One region of the Pradoshia sp. Z3_51 genome, then DNA from elsewhere that is predicted to be linked to it. Evidence: riboswitches for the same ligand, from Rfam matches in the RefSeq annotation. Region 1 holds a riboswitch; the other holds the start of a gene.
What was found. A riboswitch is a leader RNA that binds a small molecule or an ion and turns the genes downstream of it on or off. The one in region 1 is predicted to bind lysine.
Positions count from the first base shown of each region.

Region 2: linked by a shared signal. The riboswitch ahead of AC4BHA_RS04305 (amino acid permease) and the one ahead of AC4BHA_RS15965 (Na+/H+ antiporter NhaC family protein) in region 1 are both predicted to bind lysine.

Region 1 is NZ_JBZAJC010000011.1:55,482-65,662, reverse strand. Features, by position in the region: gene AC4BHA_RS15990 (ABC transporter substrate-binding protein) at 1-701, shown strand, start outside; gene AC4BHA_RS15985 (branched-chain amino acid ABC transporter permease) at 773-1,651, shown strand; gene AC4BHA_RS15980 (branched-chain amino acid ABC transporter permease) at 1,665-2,633, shown strand; gene AC4BHA_RS15975 (ABC transporter ATP-binding protein) at 2,608-3,387, shown strand; gene AC4BHA_RS15970 (ABC transporter ATP-binding protein) at 3,387-4,094, shown strand; lysine riboswitch at 4,338-4,518, shown strand; gene AC4BHA_RS15965 (Na+/H+ antiporter NhaC family protein) at 4,665-6,245, shown strand; gene AC4BHA_RS15960 (hypothetical protein) at 6,738-7,001, opposite strand; gene AC4BHA_RS15955 (glycosyltransferase family 2 protein) at 7,220-8,005, shown strand; tRNA gene AC4BHA_RS15950 (tRNA-Gly) at 8,127-8,197, shown strand; gene AC4BHA_RS15945 (B3/B4 domain-containing protein) at 8,255-8,944, opposite strand; gene queG (tRNA epoxyqueuosine(34) reductase QueG) at 9,027-10,166, shown strand.
Region 2 is NZ_JBZAJC010000002.1:136,132-146,312, forward strand. Features, by position in the region: gene AC4BHA_RS04285 (lactonase family protein) at 1-142, shown strand, start outside; gene AC4BHA_RS04290 (hypothetical protein) at 184-405, opposite strand; gene AC4BHA_RS04295 (peroxiredoxin family protein) at 490-1,038, opposite strand; gene gntK (gluconokinase) at 1,199-2,737, shown strand; lysine riboswitch at 2,845-3,045, shown strand; gene AC4BHA_RS04305 (amino acid permease) at 3,178-4,617, shown strand; gene cdr (CoA-disulfide reductase) at 4,811-6,460, shown strand; gene AC4BHA_RS04315 (MFS transporter) at 6,839-8,107, opposite strand; gene AC4BHA_RS04320 (helix-turn-helix domain-containing protein) at 8,260-9,465, shown strand; gene AC4BHA_RS04325 (right-handed parallel beta-helix repeat-containing protein) at 9,985-10,181, shown strand, end outside.

The sequences.
Region 1 (10,181 bases):
CGTTCCAGGGAACAGTTGCAGCGAATTTTGCTCAGCAGGAATTAGATGCAAAAACAGCTGCTATCTATATTGATAGCTCCAGTGACTATTCCAAGGGGCTAGCTGCAGCATTTAAAGATGCATTTACAAAAGCAGGCGGTCAAATTGTAGCAGAAGAAGCATTCCTGCAAAAAGATACCGATTTCCAATCAACATTGACAAGAATCAAAAAAGCAAATCCGGACTTTGTTTTTGTTCCAGCATTCTATGAAGAAGTTGGATTAATTTTAAAACAAGCACGTGAGTCAGGAATTGAAGTTCCAGTTATGGGAGGAGACGGTTGGGATTCTCCTAAGTTACTAGAAATTGCCGGTAAGGAAGCGCTGAATAATACCTTTATCACGAACCATTATTCTGCTGGAGATCCGGACAAAAAAATCCAGGATTTTGTATCGGCATTTAAAAAGAAATATAAAGATAAATCACCGGACGCCTTTGCAGCACTTGGTTATGACACAGCCTACTTCATTGCAGATTCGATAAAACGCGCAGGAGATGACGCAACACCTGAAAAAATTAAAGATGCACTTGCTGAAACAAAAGATTTACAGCTTGTATCGGGGAATTTAACGATGGATAAAAATCATAATCCGGTTAAATCTGCGGCCATTTTAAAATATGAAAATGGTGAGCAAGTTTTTGAAACAAAGGTAAATCCATAAGAATGAGGAATAGGAAGCTTTGTGATAAAGCTTCCTATTTTTGAAATAATGACCGAGGGGAGTCTAAGGTTATGGAATTTATTCAGCAACTTGTAAATGGGATATCACTTGGCAGTATTTACGCGTTAATAGCGCTCGGTTATACGATGGTGTATGGAATTGTAAAATTGATTAATTTTGCACATGGCGATGTATTTATGGTTGGAGCCTTCATCGGCTTTTATGCGATTACGTTTATGGAATTATCTTTTTTTCCCGCACTGCTTCTTGCCATGGTTGCCTGTGCTATCTTTGGAGTTTTGATTGAACGGATTGCGTACAAGCCTCTGCGTAATGCGACTCGTATTGCGGCACTCATTACGGCCATTGGGGTTTCCTTATTAATCGAAAACGGGATGATCCAAATCAGGGGAGCGCAGCCTGAAGCATATCCAAATAATGTTCTGCCAGCAGATTCAATAGATATCTTTGGTGTTACGATAAAAAGTCAATCGCTGATGATTTTGGGTGTTTCACTCTTCTTGATGATCGTTCTGCAATTTGTTGTTCATAAAACTAAAATTGGCCGGGCGATGCGTGCAGTTTCATTTGATGCAGATGCTGCTAAATTAATGGGAATCAGCGTAAACAATACAATTTCTGCTACGTTCGCAATCGGATCAGCACTTGCGGGAGCAGCGGGTGTTATATTTGGGACCTACTATACAAAAATAGAGCCATTAATGGGAGTAATGCCGGGACTTAAGGCTTTCGTCGCCGCGGTCCTTGGAGGGATTGGCATTATTCCAGGTGCCATGGTAGGCGGTCTGTTGCTTGGTGTAGTAGAGGGGTTGGTAAGTGCCTCCGGTTTATCCTTATGGAGGGATGCAGCTGCATTTGTTGTCCTCATCTTGATATTAATTTTTATGCCGCAGGGCTTGTTCGGAAAAAACAGAAGAGAAAAAGTGTAAGGGAGACATGGCGATGGCAATTCTTAAGAAGGTTAAAGGTTTTTGGCTCTCTATTTTACTCTCATTCGTCTTGTTTATCGTGGTACAGGTTCTTATTTCAGGCGGATATTTAAATGCTTTTAATACTAATCTTATTGTGACAATTGGAATTAATATTATTCTGGCAGTTAGTTTGCATCTAATTATTGGAATTACGGGCCAGTTCTCGATTGGACATGCTGGCTTTCTGGCAATTGGGGCATATGCTTCTGCTGTCATGTCTATGATGCTAGAGGTCTCATTCTTATCTGCCTTATTAATGGGAGGGATTGCAGCGGCCTTGGTAGGCATGCTTATCGGGATCCCGAGCTTGCGTTTAAAGGGAGATTATTTGGCGATTGCCACTCTTGGGTTTGGAGAAATAGTTCGTATTGTTTTTCTTAATATGGACTCCGTTGGTGGGGCAAGAGGGATGATGGTCACGCAAATGACAACCTGGCCTTGGGTTTTTGCCTGCTTACTAGTGACCATTATCGTCATTCGGAATTTCACTAATTCTACTCACGGTCGTGCTTGTATATCTGTGAGGGAAGATGAAACAGCAGCTGATTCCATGGGTATTAACACAACCTATTATAAGGTGGCTGCCTTTGTCATTGGTGCCTTTTTTGCTGGGATTGCCGGTGGGTTATATGCTCATAACTTTTATATTATTAATCCGTCAACCTTTGGTTTCCTTCGGTCGTTTGATATTTTAATATTCGTCGTGCTTGGGGGATTGGGCAGTATGTCAGGTTCTGTGATTGCAGCAATTCTCCTTACATTAATTTCTTCCTTCCTATCAGATTATTCTGATACGCGGATGATTCTTTACAGTATTATCCTAATTGTGACAATGCTGTACAGACCGCAGGGATTGATGGGTACAAAGGAAATTACCTCATTTTTCAAAAGGAAGACAAAAGGAGGCATGAAGGATGCAAACCACCAAACCACTGCTTAAGGTTGACCAAATTGGAATTCATTTCGGAGGGTTAAAGGCTGTAGCAGATGTATCTATGGAGCTGTATCCCGGTGAACTGTGCGGCTTAATAGGACCGAATGGAGCAGGGAAAACCACCTTTTTCAACCTTTTAACTGGTGTGTACGTACCATCAGAAGGAACCATTCATTTAAACGACGATAAGCTTAACAAATTACCGCCTTATAAAATTACAAGAAAGGGAATTAGCAGGACATTCCAAAATATTCGCTTGTTTGGAGATTTATCTGTCATAGATAATGTCAAAGTTGCTTATCATTCACAGGCTAAACATTCTATGCTCAGTTCAATTATACGAATGCCTAATCATTTTTCGGGAGAATTGGAAATGGACCAAAAGGCTGTAGATTTCCTGAAAATATTTAATCTGGATTCTTATCGTGATGAAAAGGCCAAGAATCTTCCATATGGAATGCAACGCAGACTTGAAATAGCCAGAGCCCTAGCAACGGGTCCGCGGTTACTGCTGCTGGATGAACCGGCAGCGGGTATGAATCCGAAGGAAACAAGTCAGCTGATGGAGTTAATCAGCTTAATACGTGAAAAATTTGATTTAACTGTACTTTTGATTGAGCATGATATGCAGCTTGTGATGGGGGTATGTGAACGTATTTATGTACTTGATCATGGACAATTAATCGCACACGGTACACCGGATGAAGTCCGCAATAATCCTAAGGTTATAGAGGCTTATCTTGGCGAGGAGGTTTCCTGATGCTGAAGGTTGAAGATATTAACGTTTACTATGGAAATATTCAGGCATTAAAAGGTGTCTCTTTTCATATTGACGAAGGGGAAATTGTTACCTTAATCGGTGCAAATGGGGCTGGAAAAAGTACACTACTTAAAACTGTTTCAGGTTTACTTAAACCGAAGCAGGGTCAAATCATGTATCAGGGTAAATCCATAGGTGGAAAAGCAGCTCAAGTGATTGTAAAGCAGGGAATCTCACATGTACCAGAAGGACGGCGGGTTTTTGCCAATATGACAGTGGAAGAAAATTTACAGCTTGGTGCTTATTTACGTAGGGATCGAGCTGGGATTAAAGAGGATATGGAGAAGGTATTTGATCTTTTTCCAAGGATGAACGAACGTCTTAAACAGCCGGCAGGAACATTGTCAGGTGGAGAACAACAAATGCTCGCAATGGGAAGGGCATTAATGGCTAAGCCCAAATTGCTTTTACTCGATGAACCTTCCATGGGATTGGCTCCACTACTGGTTAAAACAATTTTCCTCATAATTGAAGAAATAAATAATGCGGGAACAACTATTCTTTTAGTTGAACAAAATGCTAATTTGGCACTATCGATTGCCAACCGTGCCTATGTAGTGGAGACCGGCAAAATCGTCCTCTCGGGTTCGGCAGATGAGTTAACCTCAAGTGAAAAAGTAAAGATGGCCTATCTTGGCGGACATTAAAGGTGAATCACTCCTCTGTAAACTTTTACAGGGGAGTTTTAGTTTTGTGTGGGTTACAGGAACGAGAGGATTGGATTAATTAGCCTAACATGTTGTCGATCGGGTTACTCGTTAAGCAATTGAGTCAGGCTTCATCCTAATAATTAATCAGATAATTGTAAAAAAATACACATCTATTCCACATTGTGAACAGGAACGTAATCTGTTATATTAGAATAACAATTAGATAGTACCTTATCATTCCGATGGGGTAGAGGCGCAGGATTCAAGAGTAAGCTATGTGAGGATGACAACAGAGAGCATGGCCGAAAGGGGAAACTGCCGAAGCAAGTTGATTAGTCAAAAATGAATTTGCTGGGGTTGTTTTAAATAAAAGCAACACTGTCATTATAAGAGGTTCTTATAATGAGGAGCTACAGGTCGTGATGGAGAAAGAAAAGCTGATAATGGGCTGCAGTAGATATTTCTCTATTGCAGCCCTTCTTTATTCTCTTTTTCATAAAAGGATAGAGCGCAAGGGTCAGCATACACGGCGAGTTCCCCTTATTTATTTGAAGGAGGAAAAAAGGAATGGAGTCGACAGTTTATACGCTTATTCCCCCACTATTGGCAATTCTAATGGTGGCTGTAACAAGGAAGGTTTTGCTTTCACTTGGTGCGGGGATTGTAGCATCAGCTTTAATGCTTACTGATTTTAATATTAGTAATACGTGTATCCTTATATGGGATGCGGTAAAAGGAATCTTTATATCAGATGGATCACTGAATGTATCCAATATATATATTATTTTATTCTTGCTCATCCTTGGCATCATTACGGCTTTCATTTCCATTTCCGGTGGGAGCCGTGCTTTTGGTGAATGGGCGATGAAGCATGTTAAAACAAGAGTTGGGGCTCAGCTGGTAGCTGCCTTGCTTGGAATACTCATCTTTATTGATGATTATTTTAATGCTCTGGCGGTTGGTCAAGTATCACGTCCGATTACAGATAGACATCAAATACAGAGAGCGAAGCTTGCCTATTTGATTGATTCTACCTCAGCTCCCATCTGTGTAATCATGCCAGTATCCAGTTGGGGGGCTTATATTATTGCACTGATTGGAGGAATTTTCATCACTCATGGGGTGACAGAATACAGTTCCTTATCAGCGTTCATTCAAATGATTCCAATGAATTTTTATGCGATTGCGGCGTTGGCAATGGTGTTCATTGTGATCTATCGAAATTGGAATATTGGTTCGATGAAAGTACATGAGGATAGAGCGGTAAAAGAAGGTATTCTTTATAATCCATCCAAGACAGTTCCAGGTGAATTAAAAGAAGATTTACCGAGAAGTACAACTGGAAGGGTTGGAGATTTGGTAATCCCCATTGTAACTCTTATTGTAGGTACAGCGGCTGCGATGCTTTGGACAGGTTATCAGGCAGTTTCTGGACATGCAACACTTCTCACCATTTTTGAAAATACTAATGTCACTAAATCATTGGTTCTGGGTGGTACAATCGGAATTATTGTAACGTTTATTATGTTTTTACGACAAGTTTTTATTTTGCATGGAATTTCTTTAAAGGTTTTCACAGTAGGAGTAAAACACGGAATCGGCTCCATGCTGCCAGCGGTTTATATTTTATTATTTGCCTGGACAATCGTTGATTTAATCGGCAGGCTTGGAACGGGCCAGTATTTGGCTGGACTTGTACAGGATTTAAACTTAAATGTATCCTTTCTGCCATTACTTTTATTTTTAATAGCCGGATTGATGACATTTGCTACGGGTACCTCATGGGGATCATTTGGTATACTGCTCCCGATTGCAGGAGAAATCACGGCAGCAACAGATATTTCGATGATATTGCCGGCAATGGCGGCTGTATTGGCTGGTGCGGTATTTGGTGACCATTGCTCACCGATTTCTGATACAACCATTCTTTCTTCTACTGGTGCCTGTGCGAATCATATTGATCACGTGATGACGCAAATCCCATATGCTTTAATCAGTGCGGGTATAGCTATGGTAGGGTATATTGTCCTTGGATTTACAGGAAGTACGCCGATGGGATTAATCACGGTCATTATCTTGCTGGCATCTTTTGTATGGGTATCTAAGCCCAAAAAGCAGGAGCAATTAGAAAACAGTATTATTCATTAATAGATAGGATGGCTGGATACCGGCCATCCTTTTCTTTTTGTCTCTTTAACTAATAATGTGATGTTTGAACCATAAAATGCTCTACTTAAATTTTTGTTGAAAAGGGTTAAAATTGTATTTCTCCTGTTATAAGACCTATATAAATAATTGCAATAAAAATGGCTAATATGGAAAGGGATATTTTATAAAATAAAGAAATAGATTTCAGACGTTTTTTTAACTTATCAGAAAGATGTAAAGTAAGGATTAGTATAGAAATTCCAATTATTATTGCTAGTAAATCCGTGTAAGTAAATGGCTTACTAATATAACTGTCTAAATAAAAATTAGTCAGGATAATCATGCCAATTAGTAGACATTGTATACCTAAATATTTAATAAGGTTCATTTTTATACTCTCTTCTTTGTAAAAAATTAGCTAAGATAAAAAATTGAAAAAGCTCCCATGATAATTGTGGGTTTCCCCCTTTCACTATCATGTAAAGAATTGATTTATTTTATCCGCACAAATTTCCTAATAGTAGTAATGATTATTCCGCATATCAAGGCAACGGCGATGAAGGTAATTAGAAAAAACAAAGGAGAACCAACTGTTCCAAAAGCCACTTCACTTTGTAGCATTTTTACATTTTCCCATTCATCTTTAATATCGGGTTTATAAGTCTTTATAGTTATATAGCCTACGATTAGGGATCCACCAATATAGATTATATGAATCACAAATGAAACAACCAATGATTGAATAATAGTTTTCATTTAAACACACCCTTAAGCACCTTGTATTTCCATTATAATCCATGTTGGTTATTTCAGTAAATAGGACATGTATAAAGTCTGGATAGAGTCTGAAAAACCCATCTGAAGTGTTTAATACATGAATAAAACGGATAAATATTATTATATTTATATAATAATTTACTATTCGGAGAGTTTTATAACTTTTAGGATAAATTTTATCAGGAGGGTGAGGAATCGTGAGAAGCAGTATTCCATTTAGGTCATTGGTATCTATTATCATGCCAAGCTATAATTCAAAGGTTTTTATTCGTCAAACCATAGAATCAGTTAAAAAACAAACCTATGAAAACTGGGAATTAATTATTGTTGATGATGCTTCGACTGACAATAGCAAGGATATGATAAAAGAGTATCTAATGGATGATTCCAGAATTAAATTAATTACCCTGCAGGAAAATGTCGGTCCGGGCAAAGCCAGAAACATGGCTATTCAGGCAGCCAAAGGACATTATATTGCCTTTCTAAACAGCAAAGATTTATGGGCACCGAATAAATTGGAAAAGCAGCTTGAATTCATGGAAGCGCATAACTTGGCATTTAGTTACACTGATTATCAGTTTATTGATGAGGAGAACCAAGCATATGAACCTGTTATTGAGATGCCGGTTCATCTTACATATCAAGATTTGTTAAGAGATACAACAGCTATTGGCTGCTCGACTGTCATGATTGATAAATATAAGGTTGGGAAAATTCAATTAGTACATAACCGAGATATTCCTGAAGACTTCGCCCTTTGGCTTTCTATATTGAAAAGAGGATTTAAAGCGAAGAGACTAAAAAATGTCTATGTTTATCTTAGAAAAAGCAATGATGTTTTGGAAAAAAACAATTACCAAACGGCATCAAGAATCTGGTCGTTATATCGCCAAGTAGAGAAATTAGGTGTTTTTGAATCTGCTTTCTGTTTTGTAAATTATGCAAAACACGAGGCGAAAAGAAATCGAAGCTTAAAAGAATAAGGGAAAAGTGACGCCTACTAAATAAGGGCGTCACTTTTTAAGTAAATAAAAAAATGCGATTTTTGTCGAAAAAAGGTTGAAATCAGGTGAACTTTCTGCTAGTATAATATTTATCTTCTTTGCGGGTGTAGTTTAGTGGTAAAACCTCAGCCTTCCAAGCTGATGATGAGGGTTCGATTCCCTTCACCCGCTCTTGAATTGTTAACAACGCAGTGTTTCGTAACTTAGGAGTACGAAGCATTGCGTTTTTTATATTTTGATAGTATTGCATTCTTGGCTCAGTAGATGGATGGCAGATTCCCCTCCATGGACTTGAATGAACATCTTGGATATCGCGCCCATCATTTGCTGTGCTTGTTCAATGGTGATTTCGGGATAAAAATAAATGATATGCAGTGCATCTGAAGTATGGTCATCCACACTTGTGCGTACAGAATCAACATACGGGCTACCAAAAGGGCCTATTTGATCAAAAGAACCTATAATACCCTCCGATTTATTTACACGGCCATTTAATCCCTCATAGGTATCCTCAGCAACACCAATTCGAAATTCTACATCACCTTTCACAGCTGATAAATCATATATTCCTAATGGACAAGTATATTGCAGGGAGAAAAAATTATTGAGAGCAATCGCTGAGTTGCCTGACGGCGTGTATGCTTCTTTTTTGACGCGTCTAAGTAAGGATTCTACTGAGGGACGGTAACGAGATGGATCACTTCCAGTTTGTTTAAATACTTTCCTCCATGATACAATCCCTTCGTATGCATTCAAGGATTTACTCTCTAGTTCAGTATGTAAATGTTCAATATAGAGCTGAAGGCGTCCTACTAGCATCGGGGGAATGGCATCAGCAACAATTCCTTGATAGCGGATAATACCGATTTTTACATCGCCGGCCTTTGCGAATAGCTGGCGATCTACATGAATTTGCATAAATTTACACCTCCAAAATGATTGGATATAGTTTACCATACATATAAAAGTTATTCATTTTCCAGAGAAAGGAGAGGCTAAGATGGATTTTCAAATACTCAAAGATGAGCTTATCGAATATAGCAAGACAATAGGGATTGATCAAATTGGATTTACATCAGCTGATCCTTTCCAGGTTTTAAAGAAACGACTGATTGATCAACAGAACCTCAATTTTGCATCGGGTTTTGAAGAGCCAGATTTAGATAAGAGGACTAATCCAAGAAGGCTAATGCCAGAAGCACAATCTATTATAGCTATTGCTGTAGCTTATCCATCTAAACTCAAAGATGCACCTAAAAGTAAAGTGGGGGATAGACGTGGCATTTTTAGCCGCTCTTCTTGGGGGCAAGATTATCACTATGTGGTGAAAGATCGCCTGAAGAAGCTTGAAGCTTTTATTTTAGAGCGCATGCCGAATTCTTATTTATCCTCTATGGTAGATACAGGTGAGCTGGTTGATCGGGCCGTAGCAGAGCGGGCTGGTATAGGCTGGAGCGGCAAAAATTGTTCGATTTTAAACGAAGAATTTGGTTCATATATGTACCTTGGCGAAATGATTACAAGCATTCCATTTCCTCCGGATACTCCAATGGAGGATTTGTGCGGAACATGTACAAAATGTTTGGATGCCTGTCCTACCGGTGCGTTGGTTCAAGGAGGACAGATTAATGCAAAGAGATGTATATCCTTTCTGACTCAAACGAAGGATATGATTCCTTATGAATTCAGAGATAAAATGGGTAACAGAGTATATGGATGTGATTCCTGTCAGACATCATGTCCTTATAATCGCCGTATAGATTTTCATAATCACCCTGAATGTGAGTCTGATCCTGAGTTGGCAAAACCTCAGCTGGTCTCCCTTTTAAGCTTGAGCAACCGCCAGTTTAAAGATAAGTTTGGCAGTGTTTCAGGTTCTTGGCGTGGGAAGATGCCCATTCAAAGAAATGCGATTATCGCATTGGCACATTTTAAGGATTCAGAAAGTGTTGCTTCAATTAAAGAATTGCTGCAAAAGGATCCTAGGCCTGTTATCAGAGGTACAGCAGCATGGGCGCTTGGAAAAATAGGTACCGAGGAAGCAATGGCTGTATTAAAGGATTGTTTAAAAGAAGAGACCGATCAGATGGTAGTGGCTGAAATAAATAATGCCTTAGAACGTCTTATGTTACCGGAGTAGCTTTTTACTCCGGTT
Region 2 (10,181 bases), on a different contig from region 1:
AGTACTTATTGCAGCAAATGAGCAAAGTGATTCATTAGTTTTATTTGAAATTAATAAAGAGGGTATTCCAACCTATACAGGGAATACGATTTCTCTTTCGAAACCCGTTTGTGTTCAAGCGATAGTAAGAAATCAAGAATGATACAAAAAAGCTGGTTTGGATTTTTCCAAACCAGCTGTTATTTAATTAGATTGTTCTTTTAAAGATTGTGTATAAGCCGTAAAGATACCTAAAACAATAATAGCCATTCCACCGTTTAATAGGGAGTATTGCAAGTCCCAATGGCCAGTATATAAATTTTTAATAGACAACACGCTGATCAACATAAGCATCAATGTAATTAAAATATTGTATGCTTTCATTCGTGAAACAACACCCCTTGATTCGTAATTGATCTTTTTCATATATTTTATTTTACTATGGTTTAGGTATAAAATTAAGTATAATTTTGTCTTTTTTGTTATATTTTTCCGTAGATGTTTTGGACGCTAATCTATTGAGTCCATCAGATTTTTTATCGTTTCTTTTTGCAAGGGTCCGATTATTCGCTTTTGTATGATACCGTTGGAGTCAATGAAATAACTGGTTGGGATTGTTATAATTTTATATAATCCTGCAATAGTTCCTGTTTGGTCCAGTAATACAGGATACCCGATCTTATACATATCTTGAAATGCTTGTATGGTTTGCTTGTTTTTTTCTGAATAGGTCATATTCACGCTTAATACAGTAATCTTCTCCATACTATGTTCACTATAAAATTCATTGAGGTCTGGTATCTCTTTTTTGCAGGGAGGGCACCAGCTTGCCCAAAAGTTTAATAAAACTTTTTGACCGCGATAATCAGATAATTTTATGCTTTTTCCGTCCTGAGTTTTTAATTCGAAATCAGGTGCAGATTGACCTTCTTTAATTCCTGTTTGAGTCAAAACAGGTCTAGTTTCCTCTGTAATAGACTCTTTTTGTGTCTGCGTGTAAATAAATAGAAATATGAATAAAAAGAATGGAGCAAGAATGGCAATTGTTTTATTCTTCAATTTGGATGAGGCCTCCTGATGTCGTTTTTATTTAGTAGAAAGTATTTGCCAGTCGTGAAAAAATTAATCAATGGGCATCAAATTGTGTTAAGTTGTTTATAAAAATATGAATAAAGGTAAGAATCTAGTATTGAGCTTTTAGGGAAGTGAGGGAAGATAGATGTTTTATATAGGAGTTGATATAGGAACCACGAGTACAAAGGCTGTATTATTTTCGGGAGACGCATCTGTGCTCAGCACCTATCATGTAGAGTACCCATTATATAGCCCGACTCCACTTACAGCAGAGCAGAATCCTGATGAGATCTTTCATGCTGTACTTAATGCAATAAGAGGAGTAATGGTCCAAAGCCAAATAAATCCTGATGAACTGTCGTTAGTATCCTTTAGCTCGGCTATGCACAGCGTAATTGCGGTTGAGGAAAATGGAAATCCATTAACTCAATGCATTACATGGGCTGACAGCCGTTCAAAGAAGTGGTCCGACTATATTAAAAATGAGAGGAATGGACAAGAAATTTATCGGAGAACTGGAACGCCAATCCATCCAATGTCTCCTCTTACAAAAATCACCTGGTTGATGAATGATTATCCCGAATTAGCGGGTAGGACATATAAATTCATTTCCATTAAAGAATATGTTTTTTATAAATTATTTGGGCAATATGTGATTGATTATTCGGTTGCTTCAGCAACAGGAATGTTTCATCTTAAAAATTTAGAATGGGATTCTGAGGCATTGGCAATCGCGGGTATTACAGAGACCCATTTGTCTAAACCAGTACCAACTACATATTATTTATCTGGCATGGACTCCGCCTATGCTGCGGATATGGGGCTGTTGCCGGATACTCCATTTGTAATAGGAGCCAGTGATGGCGTTCTCTCCAATCTGGGTGTCAATGCGATTGATCCAGGGATTGTAGCAGTCACGATTGGAACGAGCGGAGCCATTCGTACGGTAACAGATAGGCCGATTACGGATGAAAAGGGCCGAATTTTTTGTTATGCATTGACGGATAAGCATTGGGTGATTGGCGGACCAGTTAATAATGGAGGTATGACTTTTAGATGGCTAAGAGATGAGCTGGCTTCAGCGGAAGTAGAAACAGCTAAACGCCTCGGAATTGACTCATATGAAGTACTCACCAAGATAGCATCAAAAGTAGCGCCGGGGGCAGATGGACTACTATTCCACCCATATTTAGCTGGAGAGAGAGCGCCCATTTGGAACCCTGATGCCAGAGGATCGTTCTTTGGCTTGGGACTTCATCATAAAAAGGAACATATGGTCAGAGCGGTGCTTGAAGGAGTCATTTTTAATCTCTATACAGTCTTATTAGCTTTGCAGGAATTGATAGGTGTGCCAAGTAAAATCAGGGCAACGGGGGGATTTGCGCGCTCAGAGTTATGGAGGCAAATGCTTGCGGATATTTTTAATCAGGAAGTAGATGTGCCAGAAAGCTTTGAAAGCTCTTGTTTAGGAGCAGTTGTACTCGGCAGATATGCACTCGGTGAAATTGAAGACCTATCCGTTGTATCAAATTATGTGGGAACTACACATGTCCATACGCCGGTTAAAGCAAATGTAGAAAGATACGAGGAATTACTGCCAATTTACATCAATATATACAGAAAATTGGAGACTGAATATAGCAGTATAGCAGCTTTCCAAAACAAATGGATTAATCATAAATAAGTTGATTTGAAAATAACATTGTCGAATAATATTGACAGCATTCGCGTTTTCACTGTATCCTTTATACAGGAATAATTTAATTTAATACAAATCCTCATCGGACTAAAAGATGAGGTAGAGGTCGCAGATTTTATTAGTAAACTAAAAAGAGAGCCGGAAAGCTTGCTGACTTTAGTTGAAAGGAAAATCTGCCGAAGCGCTCTTTTTTTCCGAAGAGAGCAGCTGGGACTGTATCCGAATAGGTGCAGGACTGTCATGGTCTATATACATCGCGATATGTATATAGACCATGGAGAACTATCCATTTATTGTCTGGTGTGGCTAATCATAAAATGTTGCACACCTTAACAATAAGGTGTGTTTTTTATTTAGTTTATTTACACAGAAATGGATAATTCAAAAATAGAGAGTAACATGACAGCTTTGGAAGGGGAATTATCGTGCACAATAAGAAGCAACTGGGTTTTTGGATTTTAACGGCATTTGTAGTCGGCAATATGGTTGGGTCTGGTATTTTTATGTTGCCGCGTACGCTGGCAGAAGTAGCTAGTCCTGCCGGAGTAATTATGGCATGGGGATTAACAGGATTGGGTGTACTAACTATTGCGCTGGTTTTTGGGAATCTGGCTGTTCGTAAGCCACATTTAACAGGTGGCCCTCAGATTTATGCTAAGGAATTGTTCAAGGAAAATTCTTTAGCCTCAAGATTATCCGGGTTTATGTCTACATGGGGATACTGGATTGGTAATTTTGCAGGTAATATTGCCATCATCACTACGTTTGCAGGGTATTTATCTACCTTCTTCCCAAGTTTGACTAGTACGGCTGAATTGTTCAGTATAGGGAATTTTAGTCTAAAAGTTGGCAATGCTTTAACATTCCTTGTCTGCACAATCATGCTCTGGGGCGTTCATTTCTTTATTATGCGAGGCATAGAGAATGCTGGTAAATTAAACTTTGTGGCGACTGCGGCAAAAGTACTTGGATTTGGATTATTCATTGTAATTGGGCTATTTGCCTTTGAACAATCTAATATTGTACCGTTTGCGGAAACTCGTATAATTGATGGTGAGAGTCGGGGATTACTCAGCCAGGTAAATTTTGCTGCCGTCTCAACCTTATGGGCTTTTGTAGGGGTTGAATCTGCTGTTGTATTCGCATCAAGGGCGAAGAGAAAGGCAGATGTAAAGAGAGCGACCATTTTAGGGCTATTGATTGCCCTGGCTATCTATATGGGAATCAGTACACTTGTTATGGGATTATTAACACAGGATGCACTTATCCATTCAGAAAAACCATTAATCGATGCAATTGAAACGGTGCTGGGACCTGTTGGTGGGAAAGCATTGGCGGTCATTGGATTGATCAGTTTATTTGGTTCAACAATTGGCTGGATCTTGTTAAGCGCTGAAATCCCGTATCAGGCAGCAAAACAAGGTTTATTTATCCCTAAGTTTTTACAGGTCAATAAGCGTGGGATTCCTAATTTCTCTATGATTGTTTCAAATGGTTTAGGTCAATTATTTATTTTCTCAACTATTTCAAATTCAATTGCTCATGCATTTGACTTTATTATTTATATCGCGACACTTTCTTATTTAGTGCCATATTTAATTTCCTCCTCATTCCAACTGAAATTAGTTTGGACTGGCGAGACATATAAATCTGATGAAATGCGTTCACGAATTATTGATGGTACCATAGCCATATTGGCGACGGCATATTCCATTTGGGTGATCATCAAAGGAACGGCTGATTTAAAAACATTTATTTTCGGTGTTATCCTTCTGGCAAGCGGAATCCTATTCTATCGTTTACTGCCTAAAAATATGGAGGAAGTTAAACAACACGAGAACTATTATTTGAAAAAATCTTTTTAACTGTAATAAGAAGCAAACCCATTGTTAAAAGTGGGTTTGCTTTTTTTGGGTATTATTTAAAAGTAAAACGGTGTTATGAAAACTGTTATCGGGAGCAATGATAGAGTGTAATCATGTGAGTTTGATAAATTGACATACCCAATAGGGTATATTACGATTAGACTAATCGATGAACTAATGGAGGTCTATTAAAATGAAGATTTTAATTGTTGGCGGTGTGGCAGGCGGAGCATCTGCTGCGGCAAGACTGCGCCGTCTAAGCGAAAAAGATGAAATCATCATGTTTGAAAAAGGTGAATATATTTCATTTGCGAATTGTGGTCTTCCATATTATATAGGAGAAGTTATCCAAAACCGTAATAAACTGCTTGTTCAAACAGTTGAAGGAATGGGGCAACGCTATAATTTAGATATACGTAATTGGACAGAAATTATCAAAATCAATCGGGAGCAGAAGACTGTCATAGCCAGAAAAGCAATGACAGGCGAGGAATATGAGGAATCCTACGATGTGCTAATCCTATCTCCGGGTTCAAAACCGGTTAGGCCAGCCATTCCGGGAATCGATGAGGCTAAATCTGTTTATACGCTTCGGAATGTTCCTGATACGGACCGTATCAAAGAAAAGGTAGATCAGGATAAACCTGAGAAGGCTGTTATCATTGGCGGCGGGTTTATTGGGATTGAAATGGCTGAAAATTTACGGGAGCGCGGCATAGATGTAACAGTTATTGAGATGGGAAATCAGGTGATGGCGCCAATTGATTTGGAGATGGCTCAAATGGTCCACACACATTTGCGGGACAATGGAGTTCATTTAATACTTGAGGATGGTGTATCATCTTTTGAAAAGAATGGTCGTATCATTCGCTTGAAAAGCGGCAAAGAAGTAGAAACGGATATGATACTTTTAGCGATTGGTGTTCAACCTGAAAGTACCATTGCGAAAGATGCCGGCCTCGAGCTTGGGGTTCGGAATGCGATAAAAGTCAATGAGCATCTGCAAACATCAGACCCATCTATTTATGCGGTCGGTGATGTCATTGAAGTAAAGGATTATATTAACGGAACGGATACTTATGTGCCGCTCGCTTGGCCTGCCAATCGTCAAGGGCGTTTAGTAGCGGATCATATTCACGGGAAAGAAAGTGTTTATAACGGTACATTGGGCACTTCCATAGCCAAGGTGTTTGAATTGACCGTTGCTTCAACAGGAAGCAATGAAAAGATGCTGAAGCGTTTAGGTATACCATATGAGGTTGTTCATGTTGCACCAAGCAGCCATGCTGGCTATTATCCAGGTGCTTCCCAATTGCATTTGAAACTGATCTTCGATAAGGAAACGGGGAAAATATACGGAGCGCAGGCAGTTGGAAAGGATGGGGTAGATAAACGTATTGATGTTATCGCGACAGCTATCAAAGGTGGCTTAACTGTATTGGATCTTCCGGATATCGAGATTGCCTATGCTCCTCCATATTCCTCAGCTAAAGATCCTGTAAATATGGCTGGTTACGCAGCAACCAATATTATTGAGGGAATGGTCAGCACAGTGCAATGGCATGAAATTGATGAGATTGTGGAAAACGGAGGTTATTTAATTGATGTCCGCTCACCTGCTGAGGTTGCTAAAGGAGCAATTGCCGGCTCGGTCAATATTCCTGTTGATGAACTGAGAGAGCGATTATCAGAGATACCGACTGATAAAGATTTATATCTTACATGCCAGGTAGGTATGAGGGGTTACTTAGCTACCAGAATACTTGAAGGAAACGGCATTAAAGTTAAGAACCTTGATGGCGGATATAATTTGTATTCTAAGGCATTTCCTAAAGAAAAATAATAGTAAATGAGAGTTGGAGCTCCCTTTATGCGATAGTTTAGATTATCGCATAAAGGGGCTTTTTTGAATTGCTGAGACGGTTTGTGTCATGCTTGATTTAGAGCTTGGCTGGATTCAAGGGGCGATCGGCCGGATTCAAGCTCAGATTGGCTGGATTCGAAGAGGAATCGGCTGTATTAAAGCAGTGAATCAGCCGGAATCTAGCCCGATTCGGCTCGAATCGAAGTCGATACAGACAGTAACCAGCTAGAAATTCAATCAGAATCAATTCATTATAGAGGAATCTGCAAGATACGCCTATAATCGAGTAAAAACAATTAGGGGAGTATAAAAATGCCCGGCTGGATATAACCCAAGCCGGGCGATACTTCTTTATCATTAACTTGCCAATTCAGATTCCTTTGGTTCTTTTACTTTTGACATGGCAAGAAAGCTAATTAAGAGCAGTGAAAATCCAGTGATGAGAGGTATATAAAAAGCTGGTATGTAGTCAAGCAAGACACCGAAAAGAATCATCCCAAGCGGTGAGATTGCAGATGCAATCGTTTCAACTAATCCGAAAATACGACCAAGATAGTGGCTCGGGGTTGTACGCTGTATTAATACATGAATAGGAATATTTACAACCATGACGATGGAACCTATCATTCCAAGGACGATGATGTAGTAACTGACATTGGCAATCACAGAAGTCATTTGGAGCATAGGAGGCAAGCCAATCATAATGACAAGTATTGCTAAACCAATTAAGCCCAATCTAATTTTCTTTAATTTATCTTTCATTTCAAGACGTTGTGAAATGATCAATGATGTGATAAGTGCTCCAACAGATACCATCGAAGCAGCAATTCCGTATGATTGAGAAGAAAAATTCAGTGATGTGTTCAGGATGTAGGGGATTGCAACATTTATACCCGCAAAGAAGAAGTTAATCCAAAGTGATACTTTGAGCAGGGAGAATAAAAAATCGTTTTCTTTTAAATAGGAGAAGCCTTCAGCCAAACTCTTCATGAATTGCGTCTTTTCCTGTTGTGCCGCTTTCTCAGTGTACAGGTTGAAAATAATAAATAATTCAATTATACCGGCAAGTATAAAGGTGATTCCAGTTAGCAGAATGATTTCCTCAATTGCTAAGAACCCGTATAAAATACCAGCTATGATTGGACCGAGTATACCGGCAAGCGATGATGCGGATTGATTTAAAGAGCCAGCCTTTTGTATAGATTTATCCCCAGCCATTGAGGGAATGGTTGAAGATGCAGTCACAGAAAAGAAAGTAGAAAAAATCCCTAGCAGTACTTCTGATGTATATAACAATGCAAGTGAGAGCCCCGAAAAGTGAGAATAGACAATCATAAAAAACATGAGTATTCCGCTAAGAATTTCCGTCAATATAATGATTGTTTTGCGGTTAAAGCGATCTGCAAGGGTTCCGGCAATTGGTCCAAAAATAATTCGGGGAACAGAGGCAAACACAAGAGCAAGTGCAAAACTTGTACCCGAACCGGTAATTTTTAAAATGTATAATCCGATGGCAAATGAATAGATGCTTGCACCAAATAATGAAATAAATTTTCCAATAAAAAACAATAAAATATTCCTTGCGCTTAATCTCTCTTGTTCTGCTTCGGTATAACGTACACTCATGGGCTTTTCTCCTTTAGTTTAAAAGTTTAATGTCATTAAACTTATTATATAAATACTAATTTTTGGAAGTCAACAAAAAGTTTAAAATAATTAAACTTTAATTTGTGGATCAGAATTATTTACCGTATACTTTCCATAAGGAGGGGATAACCATGCTGGGCAATAAAATTAAAACGTTACGGAAAGCTTTAGGGATGACCCAATCCGAGTTGGCTGGAAATCGATTGACAAAAGGAATGCTGAGCCAAATTGAAAACAGTAAAGCAACCCCATCGATGAGCACACTTGAATATCTTGCTCAACAGCTTGGTTGTGAACCTAGTGATCTTCTGAATGAGAAAGAGGATTATCTACCTTTATTAAATGAGATAAAGAATGATAAAAAACAAGAGAATTATTCAGCTATTTACGATAAATTATCCCATGTGGTTTCTGAAAATATGCCTCAGGGAGTAATGGAGGCGAAGTTATACAGCCTTTATGCGGAAGCAGGCCTTTATTTAGATAAACCAAACATGAAGAAATATATCGAATTGGCAGCCTCCTATTTTAAGATGAATTCTTTATTCTTAGACAGTGCTGAAACATTATGGATTTATCATCAGTATCGTTTGTCTCATGGAAATTGGGATGAATCTTTATCCATTTTGAATGAAATTAGAAAATTCTACTCTGGTAATGGACTTGAAGAAAATACGGTATTTCAATTAAAGCTTTTATTGGATGAAGGAATCGTCTTATTAGCGTTGGAAGAATATAAAGAATCCCATACAAGAATGCAGGAAGCCATCGCATTGTCCAAAGAGACGAATGTCTATTATCGTATGGATGATATATACAGGATTGCTTCCAATTATCCGCTTGTGATGAAGGATGATAAGGAGTTTCTTAGATTAATCAGTAAATCTCGTCAATATGCGATTTTTTCGGAAAATAAGATTGCATTGATGATGTTTCCACTTTTATATGCGGTTTATCATAATGAAATAACAAAAGACTACAAAAAAGCTATTCACTACCTAGAAGAATTTGCGATAAATCCGGAAAAGATAGACGAACTTTATTATCTGGAATATGGGAAAGCACTATATGGTCTGGGAGAAATTGATCGAGCTTTGGAAAATCTGCTTAAATGTCATCTATCCGGTGCGTTGGTGCATCCAATCGATGTAGGAATGGTACAGTCTGCAGGAATCTATATTGCTCTTTGTTTAAATCAACAGGGCCACAAGGATGAAGCCCTGGAGCAAATTAACAAAACATGTGATTTAATAAAGAATATGCCGAAATCTATTTATTATAAAAGGGCTGTTGAGGTTAAAGAAACATTGCTAAATGATAATGGAACTGTACATTGAAATTATGTGTGGCTGTTCATTCAGTTCCTTTTTCCATTTGTTTCAAAGATTTAGGTTAACGTTTGTAAACGCTTCACCTAAATATACAATGTCGTTAGGACACAGTGGTGATAATAATGTTGACAGATGGTAGTGGGCTTTTATTTTATGTTCCAATCCATTCATATCTGGCATTCAAATGTCTATTAAGATTTTCGGTTAGTTTACTTACCCTATTCGGTCATTGCTTCGCAAGAACTCTTCCTATCCCTCTAATATCTCCCTGGTTACTTCCCCTGCACAAGAATAATCTTCTGCAATAATAGTTGCCTGTAAATTTAACCTATTAAACTTCTATGCTGAAACATATAAAATTCTCCATAAAATAGCTCCTAATACAATATGATGATGGGCTTGATACCTTTATGCTGGAAAATATAATTATTTTTCAAGTAAAATAATTATATAAATTATAATGAATATGATCATACCATCAACTGCTTAAAGTGGAGCAAACGATTGATAGAAAAAGGTGGGTTAATGATGAAAAGGTTACGCATCTTTTTAGTGTTTGTAGCGTTATTGATTATATATGAACCGAGTAGTTTCGCAGAATCAACTCTGCAGCAGCAAATTGACCAAACGCCCATTGGAGGAACATTGATTGTTAAAAGCGGTACCTATGAAGATCCGGTTTCCATTAATAAGCCAATGACCATTAAAGGAACAGAAAATAC